One region of the Micromonospora sp. LOL_015 genome, then DNA from elsewhere that is predicted to be linked to it. Evidence: predicted binding sites of a transcription regulator. Region 1 holds the regulator's gene; the other holds the start of a gene.
The links. Region 1 encodes HrcA, which represses chaperone genes, less so after heat shock. Its sites were predicted from a motif close to GGTTNGCACNCTCNNNNNGAGNGTGCNAACC; they were not measured.
Positions count from the first base shown of each region.

Region 1 (7,984 bases):
GACCCCGCCCAACAGGGCGATTGCCGCCAGCACGGCGACCAGCACCAGCACCGTCCGAGCCCGCACCGTCACCCCCACGCGTGTTGCTGGGACCTTTGGTACACCAGGGACGGTTGTGTCGTCCAGCGGGAGCGGGTCCCGCACTTGTCGTACGCCGGCCCTTACGCCGTACGCCTCGACCCCTTACGCCGGAGATACCCCGTTTCGGGGCGACTATCCATGGTCACCGCCCCGGCAGCCAGCTCGGGTCGCGTTTGTCGCGGAACGCCCGTACGCCCTCGCGGCCCTCTTCGGAGAGGAAGTATCCGGTGGAAAGCTCACGCAGTTCGGCCGTATCGGCCCGGATTTCCGCCGCCGGGGTGCGGCGGAGCAGCTGCTTGGTGCCGGCCAGGGCGTCCGGGGCGCCCCGGACCAGTGCAGCGCAGCTCGCCGTCACCGCGGGGTCCAACTCCCCGGCCGGTACGGCGGCGCTGACCAGACCGATCTGCGCCGCCCGGGCACCGTCGAACAGCTCACCGGTGAGGTACAGCTGCGCCGCTGCCCGCGGCTGCAGCCGGCGCAGCACAGTGGCGGAGATCACAGCCGGGACCACTCCGAGCCGTACCTCGGTGAAGGCGAAGGTGGCCGCCGCGTCGCAGATCGCGATGTCGGCCGCGGCGATCAGCCCCAGCCCGCCGGCCCGCGCCGGGCCGCCGACCCGGGCCACCACCGGCTTGGGGCACTCCCAGAGCGCCGCCAGTACGTCGCCGAGCATCCCGACCGGTACCCGCCGGGTCGCGTACGCCTCGGCGGTCTCCTTCAGATCGGCGCCGGAGCAGAAGACCGGACCGGTGTGGCTCAGCACCACCACCCGGACCTGCGGGTCGGCGACCGCCTCGGCCAGGCCGGCGAGCAGTTCGGTCATCAACGGGGTGGACAGCGCGTTGCGGTTGCCCGGGCTGTCCAGGGTCAGGGTGGCGATCCCGGCGGCGGTGGCCGTACGGATCAGTGGCTGCGCGGACCTGGTGGGTCGGGGCTCATCCATGCCGGCACACTAGTCCCATGCCGAAAGCACCACCCGCCGGTACGCCGGTGCCCGCCGACGGGGCGCTGCCGCCGTCCGCGCTCGCCCGCAGCGGCCGGCGCGGCTTCGGGGTCTATCTGCACGTGCCGTTCTGCGCCACCCGCTGCGGCTACTGCGACTTCAACACGTACACGCCCGCCGAACTCGGCGGCAGCGCGCCGATCGGCGAGTACCTGGACGCCGTGCTGGCCGAGCTGGAACTGGCCGCGAAGGTCCTGGCCGCCCGCCCGCCACAGCAGGTGGACACGGTCTTCGTCGGCGGCGGCACGCCGAGCCTGCTGCCGGCCGACGCGCTGGCCCGGCTGCTCGACGCGATCGACGCCACCTGGAGGCTGGCCGCCGACGCGGAGGTCACCACCGAGGCCAACCCGGAGTCGGTGACCCCGGCGTCGCTGCGGGCGCTGCGGGCCGCCGGCTACACCAGGGTGTCGCTCGGCATGCAGTCGACCGCGGCGGCGGTGCTCGCCGTGCTGGACCGCCGGCACGCGCCCGGGCGCGCGGTCACCGCCGCCCGGGAGGCCCGGGACGCCGGATTCGAGCATGTCAATCTCGACCTGATTTACGGTACGCCGGGGGAGAGCGCGGCGGACTTCGACGAGTCGCTGGCGGCGGCGGTGGCGGCCGGGGTGGACCACGTCAGCGCGTACGCGCTGATCGTCGAGGACGGCACCCGGTTGGCGGCCCGGATGCGGCGCGGCGAACTGCCGTATCCCGACGACGACGTCGCCGCCGACCGCTACCTCGCCGCCGAATCGGCCCTGTCCGGCGCCGGATTCGACTGGTACGAGGTGTCGAACTGGGCCCGCTCGGCCGCCGGCCGGTGCCGGCACAACCTGTTGTACTGGACCGGCGGCGACTGGTGGGGGCTCGGGCCGGGGGCGCACAGCCACGTCGGCGGGGTCCGCTGGTGGAACGTGCGGCATCCCCGGTCGTACGCCGAGCGGCTGGCCGCCGGCCGGTCGCCCGGCCACGGCCGGGAACTGCTCACCGGCACCGAGCAGCAGGTCGAAGAGGTGATGCTGGGGTTGCGTCTGGCCAGTGGGCTGCCGCTGACGCGACTGGCCCCGGCCGGCCGGGGCGCGGCCCGCCAGGCCGGCGACGACGGGTTGCTCGACCCCGGCGCACTCGCCGCCGGGCAGGCGGTGCTGACCCTGCGCGGTCGGCTGCTGGCCGACGCGGTCGTGCGGGACCTGCTGCCGTGAAACCGCTGCTGGGCGACTCTCCGTGGGATGGCCCGTTGTCACCACCGTGACGCCCCCGGAGCCGGTTACGGATCCGGGGGCGAGCGGCGTCACTTGATGAAATTGGCGGACATCGGGTACTTGTACAGCGTCCCCTCGTTGGCCTTCACGCCCGCGATGATCCCGAAGATGATCTGGATCGCGAACACCACCAGGCTGGGGATGAACAGCAGGCACCAGCTGATGAAGAGCAGCACGAAGGCGATCGCCGACCAGAGGATCTGGAAGTTGAGCGCGGCCAGCGCGTGCGCCCGTACGGCCGGTGACTGCTGACCCTTGACCAGGTAGGCGATCAGCGGGCCGACGAAGCCGAGCGGCCCGAAGCTGATGAACGCGCCCAGGGCGCCACCGAAGTGGGCGATCAGCGCCCAGGTCTTGTCGTCGTTGGTGGCGTAACCGGACGGGGGTTGACCTCCGTACGCCGGACCGCCAGGCGGAAAACCGCCGGGCGGGGGGTATCCGCCGGGGGGCGGGCTCGCGCCGCCGGGCGGCGGGGGGTATCCGGGAGAGGAGGCCTCGCCCGGCATCGAGTAGGACGCTGGAGGTGGCGGCGGGGAGTTGGGGTCCTGCGGCATGCCGCCGGGACCGTTCTCCCCTGGTGGGCGAGGTGGTTCAGTCATGCCCGACACGGTAGGGGGAGGGATCAAGCCGCGCCAGTTAGCCCCGCCGACGATTTTCCCGTCCGGGCAGGCCGTCTCCGCTGGTCGGTCGGCTTGTGTGGGGCCCGCCGGCCGGCTTCTCTGGCCCGCCGGCCGGCTTGCGGAGCCCCGCCGGCCGACCGATCCGACCCGGGTGAGTGCGCTTGGTGACATATCGCCCGGTACGCCCCCGCCCGGCGAACTGATCATCGCCGGCCCGGCCCGATCGACGTATGCTGGCACTCACAGCCGGCGAGTGCCAGCAGGGGCGTCGTTGGTCCGGCCACCCACCGGCCGCCGCGACGGCCGGGACCGTAGCCTCGGACCGGTCCGACCGGTGACCGGTCCGACCGGTGCCGGCGAAGGAGGTGCAGATGGGTCTCGACGACCGCAAACTCGACGTGCTCCGGGCGATCGTCGAGGACTACGTCGCCACCCAGGAGCCGGTCGGCAGCAAGGCGCTGGTCGAGCGGCACCAGCTTGGAGTGTCACCGGCGACCGTCCGCAACGACATGGCGGTGCTGGAGGAGGAGGGCTACATTCGGCAGCCGCACACCAGCGCCGGGCGGGTCCCGACCGACCGTGGCTACCGGTTGTTCGTCGACCGGCTGTCCCGGGTGAAACCGCTCAGCCCGGCCGAGCGCAGGGCGATCGAACGCTTCCTCGTCGGCGCCGTCGACCTCGACGACGTCGTGCACCGCACCGTCCGGCTGCTCGCCCAGCTCACCCGCCAGGTCGCGGTGGTGCAGTACCCGAGCCTGTCCCGGTCGTCGGTCCGGCACCTGGAGCTGGTGCCGATCTCGACCACTCGGCTGATGCTGGTCCTGATCGTCGACACCGGCCGGGTCGAGCAGCGACTGGTGGAGCTGCCGGCCCCGATCAGTGCCGACGACGTGACCGACCTGCGTCGGCTGGCCAACGAGAAGCTCGACGGCTGTCGGCTCTCCGACACTCCGCCGTTGGTCCAGGCGTTGGTCGACGAGGTGCCAGCGGACCTGCGACCGGCGATGACCACGCTTTCGACGGTCCTGCTGGAGACGCTGGTCGAGCGGCACGAGGAACGCCTCGCCCTGGCCGGGACCGCTAACCTGGCCAGAGGGGGACTACTCGACTTCCAGGGCTCCCTGCGTCCGATACTGGAGGCACTGGAGGAGGAGGTCGTCCTGCTCAAGCTGATCGGCGAGGTGGAGCCGAGCACCCTGCGGGTCCGCATCGGCGACGAGAACGAGGTTGACAACCTGCGGGCCGCATCCGTGGTCAGCACCGGTTACGGTCCGGGCACCGTTATGGTCGGTGGCCTCGGCGTGCTGGGGCCCACCCGGATGGACTACCCCGGCACCATCGCCACGGTTCGCGCCGTGGCACGCTACGTCGGCGATCTGCTGGCGCAGAACTGACCGGCGGGCAGGATCAAAACGACCCGGCGAACTGCACATGCGAGACTGACACATGAGGACACCAGACGCAGTGGCCAAGGACTACTACGGGATTCTCGGCGTGAGCCGGGACGCCTCCGCTGACGACATCAAGCGGGCCTACCGCAAGTTGGCCCGGCAGTACCATCCGGACGTCAATCCGGATCCGGTGGCGGCTGACAAGTTCAAGGACATCAACGCCGCGTACGAGGTGCTCTCCGACGACCAGAAGCGGCAGATCGTCGATCTCGGTGGCGACCCGTTGGCACCCGGCGGCGCGCCCGGCGGCGGCCCCGGCGGGGCCGGGCCCTTCGTCGGCTTCCAGGACATCATGGACGCCTTCTTCGGGGCAGCGGCCGGCTCCCGTGGGCCGAGGTCGCGGACCCGCCCAGGCGCCGACGCGATCCTGCGCCTGGAGCTCGATCTGACCGACACCGCGTTCGGCGTGGAAGCGCCGATCACCGTCGACACGGCGGTGATCTGCACCACATGCTCCGGCGCGGGCACCGCAGCCGGCACCCACCTGGCGACCTGCGAGGCGTGCGGCGGGCGCGGCGAGGTCCAGTCCGTGCAACGGACCTTCCTCGGCCAGGTGGTCTCGTCCCGGCCCTGCGTCGCCTGCCAGGGCTACGGCACCGTCATCCCGCACCCCTGCACCACCTGTTCCGGCGACGGCCGGGTGCGGACCCGACGTTCGCTGACCGTCAAGATCCCCGCCGGGGTGGAGGACGGGATGCGGATCCGGCTGGCCCAGCAGGGCGAGGTCGGGCCGGGCGGGGGCACGGCCGGTGACCTGTACGTCGAGATCCACGAGCAGCCGCACGACGTCTACTCCCGCAAGGGCGACGACCTGCACTGCCGGGTCACCGTGCCGATGACCGCCGCGGCGCTCGGCACCCGGCTGACCATCCGGACCCTGGACAGCGACGAGCCGGTGGACGTCAAGCCGGGCACCCAGCCGGGTGCCACGCTGCGGCTGCGCGGGCGCGGCGTGCCGCATCTGCGCGGCACCGGCCGCGGTGACCTCTACGTGCACCTCGACGTGCGTACCCCGACCAAGCTCGACGCCGAGCAGGAGCGGACGCTGCGGGAGTTCGCCAAGGCCCGGGGCGAGGAGGTCGCCGAGCTGACCAAGCAGGGCGGATTCTTCTCCCGCATGCGCGACGCGTTCAACGGCCACGGCTGACCCGCCGTCCGGCCAGCGAGCAGCAGCGGAGGACCGATCCGACGTGAGCGCCCCACTGTTTCTCGTCGACCGCCTGCCGACCGGGCCGACCCACACCCTCGACGGGCCGGAGGGCCACCACGCCGCCACGGTGGTCCGCCTGCGTCTCGGCGAGCGGCTGCGGCTCGCCGACGGGCGCGGCGGCGTCGCCGACGCGGTGGTCGAGGCTGTCGGCCGGCACCAGCTCGACCTGCGGATCCTCGACACCGGGCAGGTCAGCGCCGCCGACCCCCGGCTGGTGGTGGCGCAGGGCATTGCCAAGGGCGACCGGGGTGAGCTGGCGGTGCAGGCGATGACCGAGGTCGGGGTCGACGAGATCGTCCCGTGGGCGGCCGCCCGATCGGTGACCCGCTGGCGCGACGACCGTGGTGCCCGCGCCCGGCGACGATGGGTCGACACCGCGCGGGAGGCCACCAAACAGGCCCGCCGGCCGTGGCTGCCGACGATCGGCGGCTCCGACCAGCAGCCGGCCGAGCCCACCGACGCGGTCGCCGCCCGGTGCGCGGCGTCCGCCGCCGGCTTCGTCCTGCACGAGTCGGCGCAGCAGCGGCTGGCCGTCGCCGACCTGCCGACCACCGGGTCGGTGCTGCTGGTGGTGGGGCCGGAAGGCGGGATCGACGACGCCGAGCTGGCCACCTTCGTCGACGCCGGGGCCCGGCCGGTGCGGCTCGGCCCGGCGGTGCTGCGGACGTCGACCGCCGGTGTCGCGGCACTCGCCCTGCTCTCCGGTCGGCTGGGGCGCTGGTAGCGCGGCGGTGGACCGGCCGGACCCGATCACCGCTACCATCCGTCGGGTGAGCGACAACTGTGTCTTCTGCCGGATCGCCGCCGGGGAACTGCCGACCACCCTGCTGTACGACGGGGCCAACACGGTCGCGTTCCGGGACCTCCACCCGCAGGCACCGACCCACGCGCTGGTGATACCGAAGCAGCACCACCCCGACGTCGCCGCCCTGGCCGCCGCAGACCCCGCCGTCGCGGGCGAGCTGCTGGCCACGGCGGCCGCGGTGGCGCAGGCCGAAGGGCTCGCTGCGGACGGCTTCCGGTTGATCTTCAACACCGGCCGGTACGCCGGTCAGGAGGTGTTCCACGTGCACGCCCACGTGCTCGGTGGGGCACCGCTCGGTCCGCTGCTGTCCCGGTGACAACCGGCGGAAATGGAGCCGCTGCGCCGGGCGTTGAGCGGATACGATGGCAGCAAGTCCGCCCGCCGCGGCCGACCGGGTCGGGGCGCTGAGATGGAAGCAGGTGCGAAAGGCCGTCAGGCCGACCCATGACCGGCACTCCACCTCCCGGGCAGGCCCGGGTGCAGACCAGGATCACCGTCCCGGACCCGCAGATCATGGTCAACCTGCTCGGCGCAGGCGACGAGATCCTGCGGCTGGTCGAGCAGTCCCTCGCCAGCGACGTCCACGTACGCGGCAACGAGATCACCATCACCGGTGTGCCGTCGGACAACGCGGTGGCCGAGCGGTTGTTCAGTGAGCTGCTCGAGCTCATCGCCAAGGGCGAGACGCTGACCACCGACGCGGTCCGGCGTACCGTCGGCATGCTGGCGCAGGGCGGCAGCGAACGCCCCGCCGACGTGCTCACCCTCAACATCCTCTCTCGGCGCGGGCGGACCATCCGGCCCAAGACCCTGGGCCAGAAGCGGTACGTGGATGCAATCGACGCGCACACCATCGTCTTCGGCATCGGCCCCGCCGGCACCGGCAAGACCTACCTCGCGATGGCCAAGGCGGTGCAGGCACTGCAGGCCAAGCAGGTCAACCGGATCATCCTGACCCGGCCGGCGGTCGAGGCCGGTGAGCGGCTCGGCTTCCTGCCCGGCACGCTCTACGAGAAGATCGACCCCTACCTGCGTCCGCTCTACGACGCGCTGCACGACATGCTCGACCCCGACTCCATCCCGAAGCTGATGGCGGCCGGGACCATCGAGGTCGCGCCGCTGGCCTACATGCGGGGTCGGACCCTCAACGACGCCTTCATCATCCTCGACGAGGCGCAGAACACCACGGCCGAGCAGATGAAGATGTTTCTGACCCGGCTCGGCTTCGGTTCCCGGATCGTGGTCACCGGCGACATCACCCAGGTCGACCTGCCCGGTGGCACCTCCAGCGGGCTGCGTACCGTGCGGGACATCCTCACCGGCCTGGACGATGTGCACTTCGCGCAGCTGTCCAGCACCGACGTGGTGCGCCACCGGCTGGTCAGCGACATCGTCGACGCGTACGCCCGGTGGGACGCCGACCGCGAAGCACAGCAGAATCAGGGCGTCCACGCGGTCCAGGGCCGGACCGCCCACGGCGGCCGGGCGAACCGGCGTCGATAGAGCTTCGGGAGAGATACGTGTCCATCGAGATCGCCAACGAGTCCGGAATCGACGTCGACACCGACGCGGT
Region 1 is NZ_JBHMIO010000010.1:42,913-50,896, forward strand. Features, by position in the region: gene ACFHWU_RS11560 (hypothetical protein) at 1-72, opposite strand, end outside; gene ACFHWU_RS11565 (enoyl-CoA hydratase-related protein) at 224-1,024, opposite strand; gene hemW (radical SAM family heme chaperone HemW) at 1,042-2,265, shown strand; gene ACFHWU_RS11575 (DUF4870 domain-containing protein) at 2,355-2,924, opposite strand; gene hrcA (heat-inducible transcriptional repressor HrcA) at 3,317-4,339, shown strand; gene dnaJ (molecular chaperone DnaJ) at 4,410-5,543, shown strand; gene ACFHWU_RS11590 (16S rRNA (uracil(1498)-N(3))-methyltransferase) at 5,587-6,330, shown strand; gene ACFHWU_RS11595 (HIT domain-containing protein) at 6,377-6,727, shown strand; gene ACFHWU_RS11600 (PhoH family protein) at 6,856-7,914, shown strand; gene ybeY (rRNA maturation RNase YbeY) at 7,932-7,984, shown strand, end outside.

Region 2 (7,984 bases), on a different contig from region 1:
AGGACACCGCGTTCGTCAACGTCAACGTGCGGCCGTACTACGCGGAGGGGTCCAAGACGCTCGGCTACGAGGTGGCCGAGCAGCTCGGCTGGCGGATTCCCGAGCAGGTGGTGATTCCGATGGCCAGCGGGGAACTGCTCACCAAGGTGGACAAGGCGTTCACCGAGCTGGTCGAGATCGGCCTGGTCGACGCGCCGGCGAACGGTTGGCGGGTGTTCGGCGCGCAGTCCGCCGGCTGTAACCCGATCGCGACCGCGCTGCACCGCGACACCGACCAGATCGTGCCGGTGAAGCCGACCGGGATCGCCAAGTCGCTCAACATCGGTGACCCGGCCGCCGGTCTGTACGCGTTGGAGGCGGTGCAGCGCACCGGTGGCTGGATGGACTACGCCGACGACGACGAGATCCGGGAGGGGATCCGGCTGCTGGCCCGGACCACCGGGGTGTTCGCCGAGACGGCCGGCGGGGTAACCACGGCGGTGCTGAAGAAACTGGTCGACAGCGGACAGCTGGACCCGACCGCCGAGACGGTCGTCTACAACACCGGCGAAGGTCTGAAGACCATCGACGCGGTCGCCGGGCAGGTCGGCCCGACTCACCGGGTGAAGCCGTCGTTGCGTTCGGTTCGTGCGGCCGGACTACTCGGCTGACCTTCTGACCAGCACACCCTCCACTGCATCGGCTGATCGGCGTACGCCGATCAGCCGATGTTCATGTGCGGTCCGTAGTCAGTGTTTTGCCATAGGTCGAGAAAATACGCCGGTGGGGTCTTGACGACTGCACTTGCACGGCGCAGGATGCTCTGTGCGGGAGGACGACTCGCCGTAAGGGCCCCGACCGAGCTTGGCAACAATCTCAACCCCGGGTCCCAACGACCGGCGGCGCCGGAGGCGCTGTGCGAGCGTCCTCCCGACCAACGTCCCCCGGCCGGTAATTGGGTCGCGCGGCTGGCCCGGCCCCGTCACGCTCGACGGCATGGACATCACCATCACCCCGCTGGATCCGGCCGACGAGGCCGCCTTCGAGCAGGCGTACCAGATCAGGCGGTCGGCCCGCTTTGTCCCGGACATGCCGCCGGCGCCCCGGCAGTGGTTCGAGGCCCTGCTGCGGCATCAGCGGCACAGCGTACGGTACGAAGCCGCGTTGGCCAGTGTGGACGGCGTACCGGTCGGGCTGGTCGCCATGGAGTTCCCGTTGCTCGACAACCTCGACAACGTCGGCGTGGACATCCAGGTGGCCCCCGCGCACCGGCGGCGCGGCATCGGTCGAGCGCTGTACGCGTACGCCGTGCGGCGGGTCCGGGAGACCGGCCGGACCCGGATCATGGGGCACTCGGCGGACACCATGCCCGGCGGCGTCGCCCGCGACCCGGCGCCGACCGCCTTCGCTCACGCCATGGGGGTCAAATCGGCCCTGGTCGAGGCGCGCCGTCGGCTCGAAATCGACACCGTCGACCAGCCGGCGCTCGACATGATGCTCGCCGAGTACTGGCACCGCGCCCCTGGCTACGAGCTGCTGACCTGGGTCGGGCCCTGCCCGGAGGAGTACCGCGCCGATCTCGCCTACCTGGACGGGCGGATGGTGACCGACTCGCCAATGGGTGACCTGGAGTGGGAGCCGGAAAACGTCGACGCCGACCGGATCCACGAAGCGGATCTGGCCCGAAAAGCGGCCCGCACCCGCAGCTACCACACGGTGACCCGGCATCTGGACAGCGGCCGGATCGTCGCCTGGAGCAACATCACCCGGCCAGCCGAACCGGACTGGCACGCCTACCAGCAGATCACCATCGTCGCCCCGGATCATCGCGGACACCGGCTGGGCACCATCGTCAAGATCGAGAACCTGCGGTTCACCTTGCGCCACGAACCGGCGCTGCGGGTGATCGACACCTGGAACGCCGACAGCAACCAGCACATGATCGCGATCAACGAGGCGATCGGCTTCCGGGCGGTCGACATCTGGCAGAACTGGCAGCAGACCATCTGAGGCATGATGGCGGAATGACGGAGACCCCGCACCCGCTGTACGTCACGCATGCCGACACCCTGGCCCGCGCGCTGACCGCGATCGCCGAACGCGACTACTGGTCGGCCTACCCCGAGTCGCCGAGCCCGCGGATCTACGGCGAACACGCCGCCGCCGAGGGCGCGGCGGCGTTCCACGCCTATCTGGGCAAGGACTTCCCCCTCGACCAGCCCACCGCCACCGGCGAAGCGGTCGCCACCGACGACAGCCCGTTCGGCATCGAACTCGGCGTCCGGTACCCCCGCGCCGACGTCAACCAGCTGATCACCGCCGCCCAGGCCGCGCTGCCCGCCTGGCGTGACGCCGGACCGCGCAGTCGGGCCGGCGTCTGTCTGGAGATTCTCGCCCGGCTGCACGAACACAGCTTCGAGCTGGCCAACGCGGTGCAGTTCACCACCGGTCAGGCGTTCGTGATGGCGTTCCAGGCCGGCGGGGCGCACGCGCTGGACCGCGCCCTGGAAGCCATCGCCTACGCGTACGCCGAGATGACCCGCCACCCGCGCACCGCCGGCTGGGAGAAGCCGACCGGCCGCGGCGAGCCGCTGCGGATGACCAAGACATTCCATGTGGTGCCGCGCGGCGTCGCCCTGGTGATCGGCTGCCACACCTTCCCGACCTGGAACTCCTACCCGGGGCTGTTCGCCTCCCTGGTCACCGGGAACCCGGTGCTGGTCAAACCACACCCCGGCGCGGTGCTGCCGCTGGCGATCACCGTCCGCTACGCCCGCGAGGTGCTCAGCGAGGCCGGCTTCGACCCCAACCTGGTGCAGCTCGCCGCTGAGGCGCCGGGCGAGCGGCTGGCGACCGTCCTCGCCGGCCGCCCCGAGGTGCGGATCATCGACTTCACCGGCTCCACCGAGTACGGCGACTGGTTGGAGGCCAACGCCCGGCACGCCACCGTCTACACCGAGAAGGCCGGCGTCAACACGATCATCGTCGACTCCACGGCGGACTTTGTCGGCATGTGCCGCAACATCGCCTTCTCCTTGTCACTCTATAGCGGACAGATGTGCACCACGCCGCAGAACATCCTGGTGCCGGCCGGCGGCATCGAAACCGATCAGGGGCGCAAGAGCCCGGACGAGGTGGCCGCCGGCATCGCCGCCGCGATCGGCAAACTGACCGGCGATCCGGCGCGGGCGGTCGAGCTCATCGGCGCGATCGTCGACGACGCGGTCCTCGACCGGCTCGCCGCAGCGGCGAAGCTCGGCGAGCCGGTGCTGGAGTCGCGGGAGATCAGCCACCCGGCGTACCCGAACGCAGTGGTGCGTACCCCACTGGTCGTCAAGCTGGGCGCGGACGCCGACGACGTCTACGGCCGGGAGTGGTTCGGGCCGGTCAGCTTCGTCGTCGCCACCGGGTCCACCGCGCGCAGCGTCGAAGTATTCCGGCGTACGGTCACAGCCCGCGGTGCGCTGACCGCCGGCGTCTACTCGACCGACCAGCAGGTGCTCGCCGACGTGGAGGCCGCCGCGCTGGACGTCGGTGTGCACCTGTCGGCGAACCTCACCGGCGGGGTGTTCGTCAACCAGTCGGCCGCCTTCTCCGACTTCCACGCCAGCGGTGCCAACGCCGCGGCGAACTCGGCGTTGACCGACGGCGCGTACGTCGCCGGCCGGTTCCGGATCGTCCAGTCCCGCCGGCACGTCTGAAACGTCCAGTCCCGCCGGCACGTCCGACCCGCCACGGATGCCGACCGGCCCGGCCAGCTGGCCGGGCCGGTCACGCCGGCCGGCGCATCTGCAACTCGGTCAGGTCCGGCCGGGTCGGGTGTGGCAGACGCACGCCGGTGTCGGCGAAGCCGAGCCGCTGGTACGCCCGTACCGCCCGGTCGTTGCCGACCACCACCTCCAGCAGCAGCTCCGGCCGACCGGTCGCGCGTGACCAGGCGGCGACCGCGTCGACCAGTTCGGCGAGCAGGTTCCGGCCGCGCCAGGCCGGGCTGATGTAGACGGCGAACAGGACGGACACCGACGCGTCGTCCCGCCAGACGTGCGCTCCCGCATGCGCCACGAACCGCCGGCCGGCCGGCTCGCCAGCCGGTGCCGGGCCGGCTTCCGGGGTGGCCGGTCCGGTCTCGGCCACGAACTGGGCGATCAGGTCACCGACGGCGGACCGGGCCGCCCGCTCGGCGTACTCGTGCAGCGGACGGGCCGCCGCGTCGGCGAGCCGCTCGATGAACGCCAGCGGCGAATCGGCGAGCATCTCCAGCCGCAGCGCGCGCATCCGGGCGGCGTCGTCGGCCCGGATCCGCCGGACCGCGGCCACCGGCGGTACGACGTGAGCGGGGCCGGTCCCAGTTTCCACGTCGGCATGCTCGCCCGGCGCGGCTTCGCAGACAACCGGAATCCCGCCTTCGGCCCGGCCCGTACCGGTCACGCCACCAGCCGCCGACGGTCGCGCCCTCGCCGGCAACGGGGTCACGCGACCAGCAACAAAGCCGTGCCGAGTTGCCGGCAGTAGGCGATGCCGTGGTCGAGCCCCTGCCGCCCGGGGTAGCGGGCCAGCGCGCCGATCACCCAGGTCTCCCCGATCGCGAGGCAGCTGATGTGCCAGAGCCCGTCCTCGTCGCGCAGCAGCCAGCCGTTCTTGATGGCGATGGTGGCCGCGTACTCGGCGGTGAGCGCGTCCCGTGGGCCGAAGTCGCCTGCGCCGCGGACGGCGCGCATCTCGGACAGCAGCCACGGCGTCCACTGCGGCCCGGCCGCCCGTCCGTCGGCGATGCAGCGCCCCAGCCTGGTGACATCGCGGGCGGAAACGACCGTGTTGCTCCACCGGTCGCGCTCCGGGGCCGAGTCGGTCAGCCCGCAGAGCCGTACCATCCGCTCGATGGACTCCCGGCCACCGACCCGGTCGTAGGTGGCGTCCGCGCCGGGATTGTCGCTGTCCCGGATGATCGACGACAGCTGGGCCAGCTGGGGTGTCCGGAGCATGTTGCCCTGCTCGTCGGCGCGGCGCAGGTCGTCGGCAGCCAGCCACACCTTGATCAACGACATGGTGTCGCTCTGCGCGGTGAAGTTCGGTGACCCGGTGATCAGCCCGGTACGCCGGTTCAGCGCCGCCCAGGAGAAGAATCCGTCGGTCGGTGTCGGCACCGGGCCGGCGCGCAGCAACACGCTGCGCTGCTGGTGGTCGTGGTCCTGGTCGGCGACGGTCCAGCCCGGCTCGCGCGGCGGTGGTTTGCCGGCGTCCCCGGGCAGGCCGCCGGTGAACGCCGACAGCACGATGAGTAGCCCGACGGCGGCGGCCGCCGGGTGGCGTTGGCGGACGCGGTCGCGTCGGGGCACGGTGCGGTCCGACCGTCGGGCGGCCCGGCTGCCAGGCGCGCGATGCCGTCCGGGCTTCACGTTCTGCGGTGTACGGGACACACGTGGTCAACGAAATGTGGTGCCAGGGAGACTTGACTGGGGGTTGATGTCCCCTTTTGGGATAGTGCGGTGCCGTCAGACCTCGTGTAGCGTGCGATTCCGGCTGCTGTACTCGGGCAACCCGTACGAGAGTCCCGATCGGTGGCTCCGGCCGGCGAACACGCCGGTCAGAGGGCCGGCAGAGGCCCGGCACGACAGAAGTGAGGAAGTGCACCGTGGCACAGGGCACCGTGAAGTGGTTCAACAGCGAAAAGGGCTACGGTTTCATCGCGGTCGACGGGGGTCAGGACGTCTTCGTCCACTTCTCCGCCATCGAGATGGACGGTTACAAGGCGCTCGACGACGGGCAGCGCGTCGAGTTCGAGATCGCTCAGGGGCAGAAGGGTCCTCAGGCGGAGAGGGTCCGGGTCATCGCCTAGTCACCCTGCTGGCCGGCGCGGTCACCCTGCTGGCCAACTGCGCGTTCGGTGGCCGGTGCGGCCGCCCGACCGGACGGCGACGTAGCTGATAGCTCGACACAGGTCTGCGCACCCGCAAGGCGTCGGTTCTCCTCGTGGAGCCGGCGCCTTTCATCGTTTCGCCGCCCGGCGATCCTGCCCACCCGATCTTGACCGTGACCGCCGTCTGCGGCCGTGCGGCCCGAAGGGGTACGTCGGGCGGCAAGTTGCTGTTCGCTTGCACTCGACAGGGGAGAGTGCTAAACAAGGATTGGCACTCGCCAACCGGGAGTGCCAAAGGTCGGGGCGGTGGGGCCACCGCCGTCGTCCCGCTTCGCGGGGTGACGGAGATGGCCGGTCGTCGCGGGCTATCCGGCCCGGCCGGCGGACGTCACTGTCATTGGGTAGCGACGTCCGAAGGTGCGTAGAGCAGGCGGCATGGCGGAGCTGACCGGCTCCGGTGCTGCGAGCGTCCAGGAGGACAACGCCGTATGGCCAAGATGATCGCGTTCGACGAAGAGGCGCGCCGCGGTCTCGAGCGGGGTATGAACACCCTCGCCGACGCCGTCAAGGTGACGCTGGGCCCGAAGGGCCGCAACGTCGTGCTCGAAAAGAAGTGGGGCGCTCCCACCATCACCAACGATGGTGTGAGCATCGCCAAGGAGATCGAGCTCGAGGACCCGTACGAGAAGATCGGCGCCGAGCTGGTCAAGGAGGTCGCCAAGAAGACCGACGACGTGGCCGGTGACGGCACGACGACGGCGACCGTCCTGGCCCAGGCCCTGGTCCGCGAGGGCCTGCGCAACGTCGCGGCCGGCGCGAACCCGATGGCCCTGAAGCGGGGCATCGAGGCCGCCGTCGCCAACGTCGCGGAGGAGCTGAGCAAGCTCGCCAAGGACGTGGAGACCAAGGAGCAGATCGCGTCCACCGCGTCGATCTCCGCCGGAGACGCCAGCGTCGGCGAGATCATCGCCGAGGCGATGGACAAGGTCGGCAAGGAAGGTGTCATCACCGTCGAGGAGAGCAACACCTTCGGCCTGGAGCTGGAGCTCACCGAGGGTATGCGCTTCGACAAGGGCTACATCTCGCCCTACTTCTGGACCGACCCGGAGCGGATGGAGGCCGTCCTCGACGACCCCTACATCCTGATCGTCAACAGCAAGATCTCCTCGGTCAAGGACCTGCTCCCGATCCTGGAAAAGATCATGCAGTCGGGCAAGCCGCTGCTGATCATCGCCGAGGACGTCGAGGGCGAGGCGCTGGCCACCCTGATCGTCAACAAGGTACGCGGCACCTTCAAGTCGGTTGCCGTCAAGGCTCCCGGCTTCGGTGACCGCCGCAAGGCGATGCTGACCGACATCTCGATCCTCACCGGCGGCCAGGTCGTCAGCGAGGAGCTCGGCCTGAAGCTCGACGCGGTGACCATCGACATGCTGGGCCGGGCCCGCAAGGTCCAGGTGACCAAGGACGAGACCACGGTCGTCGACGGTGCCGGCGACGCCGAGCAGATCCAGGGCCGGGTCAACCAGATCCGGGCCGAGATCGAGAAGAGCGACTCCGACTACGACCGCGAGAAGCTGCAGGAGCGGCTGGCCAAGCTGGCCGGCGGCGTCGCGGTGATCAAGGTCGGCGCGGCCACCGAGGTGGAGCTCAAGGAGCGCAAGCACCGCATCGAGGACGCGGTGCGCAACGCCAAGGCAGCCGTCGAGGAGGGCATCGTCCCCGGTGGTGGCGTCGCTCTGGTGCAGGCCGGCAAGACCGCCTTCGACAAGCTCGACCTGGTCGGCGACGAGGCGACCGGCGCGCAGATCGTGAAGATCGCGCTGGACGCCCCGCTGCGGCAGATTGCCGTCAACGCCGGCCTCGAAGGCGGCGTCGTGGTGGAGAAGGTCCGCAACCTGGAGGCCGGCCACGGCCTCAACGCCGCCAACGGCGACTATGTGGACCTGCTGCAGGCGGGCATCATCGACCCGGCCAAGGTGACCCGGTCGGCGCTGCAGAACGCCTCGTCGATCGCGGCGCTGTTCCTGACCACCGAAGCCGTGGTGGCGGACAAGCCGGAGAAGACCCCGGCCCCGGCGGGTGCGCCGGGCGGCGGCGAGATGGACTTCTGAGTCCAGCCACGCCGCAGTAGCGACAGAACCGCAGGGC
Region 2 is NZ_JBHMIO010000029.1:30,472-38,455, forward strand. Features, by position in the region: gene thrC (threonine synthase) at 1-650, shown strand, start outside; gene ACFHWU_RS21095 (GNAT family N-acetyltransferase) at 976-1,989, shown strand; gene paaN (phenylacetic acid degradation protein PaaN) at 2,004-3,680, shown strand; gene ACFHWU_RS21105 (GNAT family N-acetyltransferase) at 3,751-4,254, opposite strand; gene ACFHWU_RS21110 (serine hydrolase) at 4,449-5,315, opposite strand; gene ACFHWU_RS21115 (cold-shock protein) at 5,612-5,815, shown strand; gene groL (chaperonin GroEL) at 6,325-7,947, shown strand.
Region 2: a site for HrcA is predicted at 6,103-6,133, ahead of groL (chaperonin GroEL). Genes of this name have one in related genera too.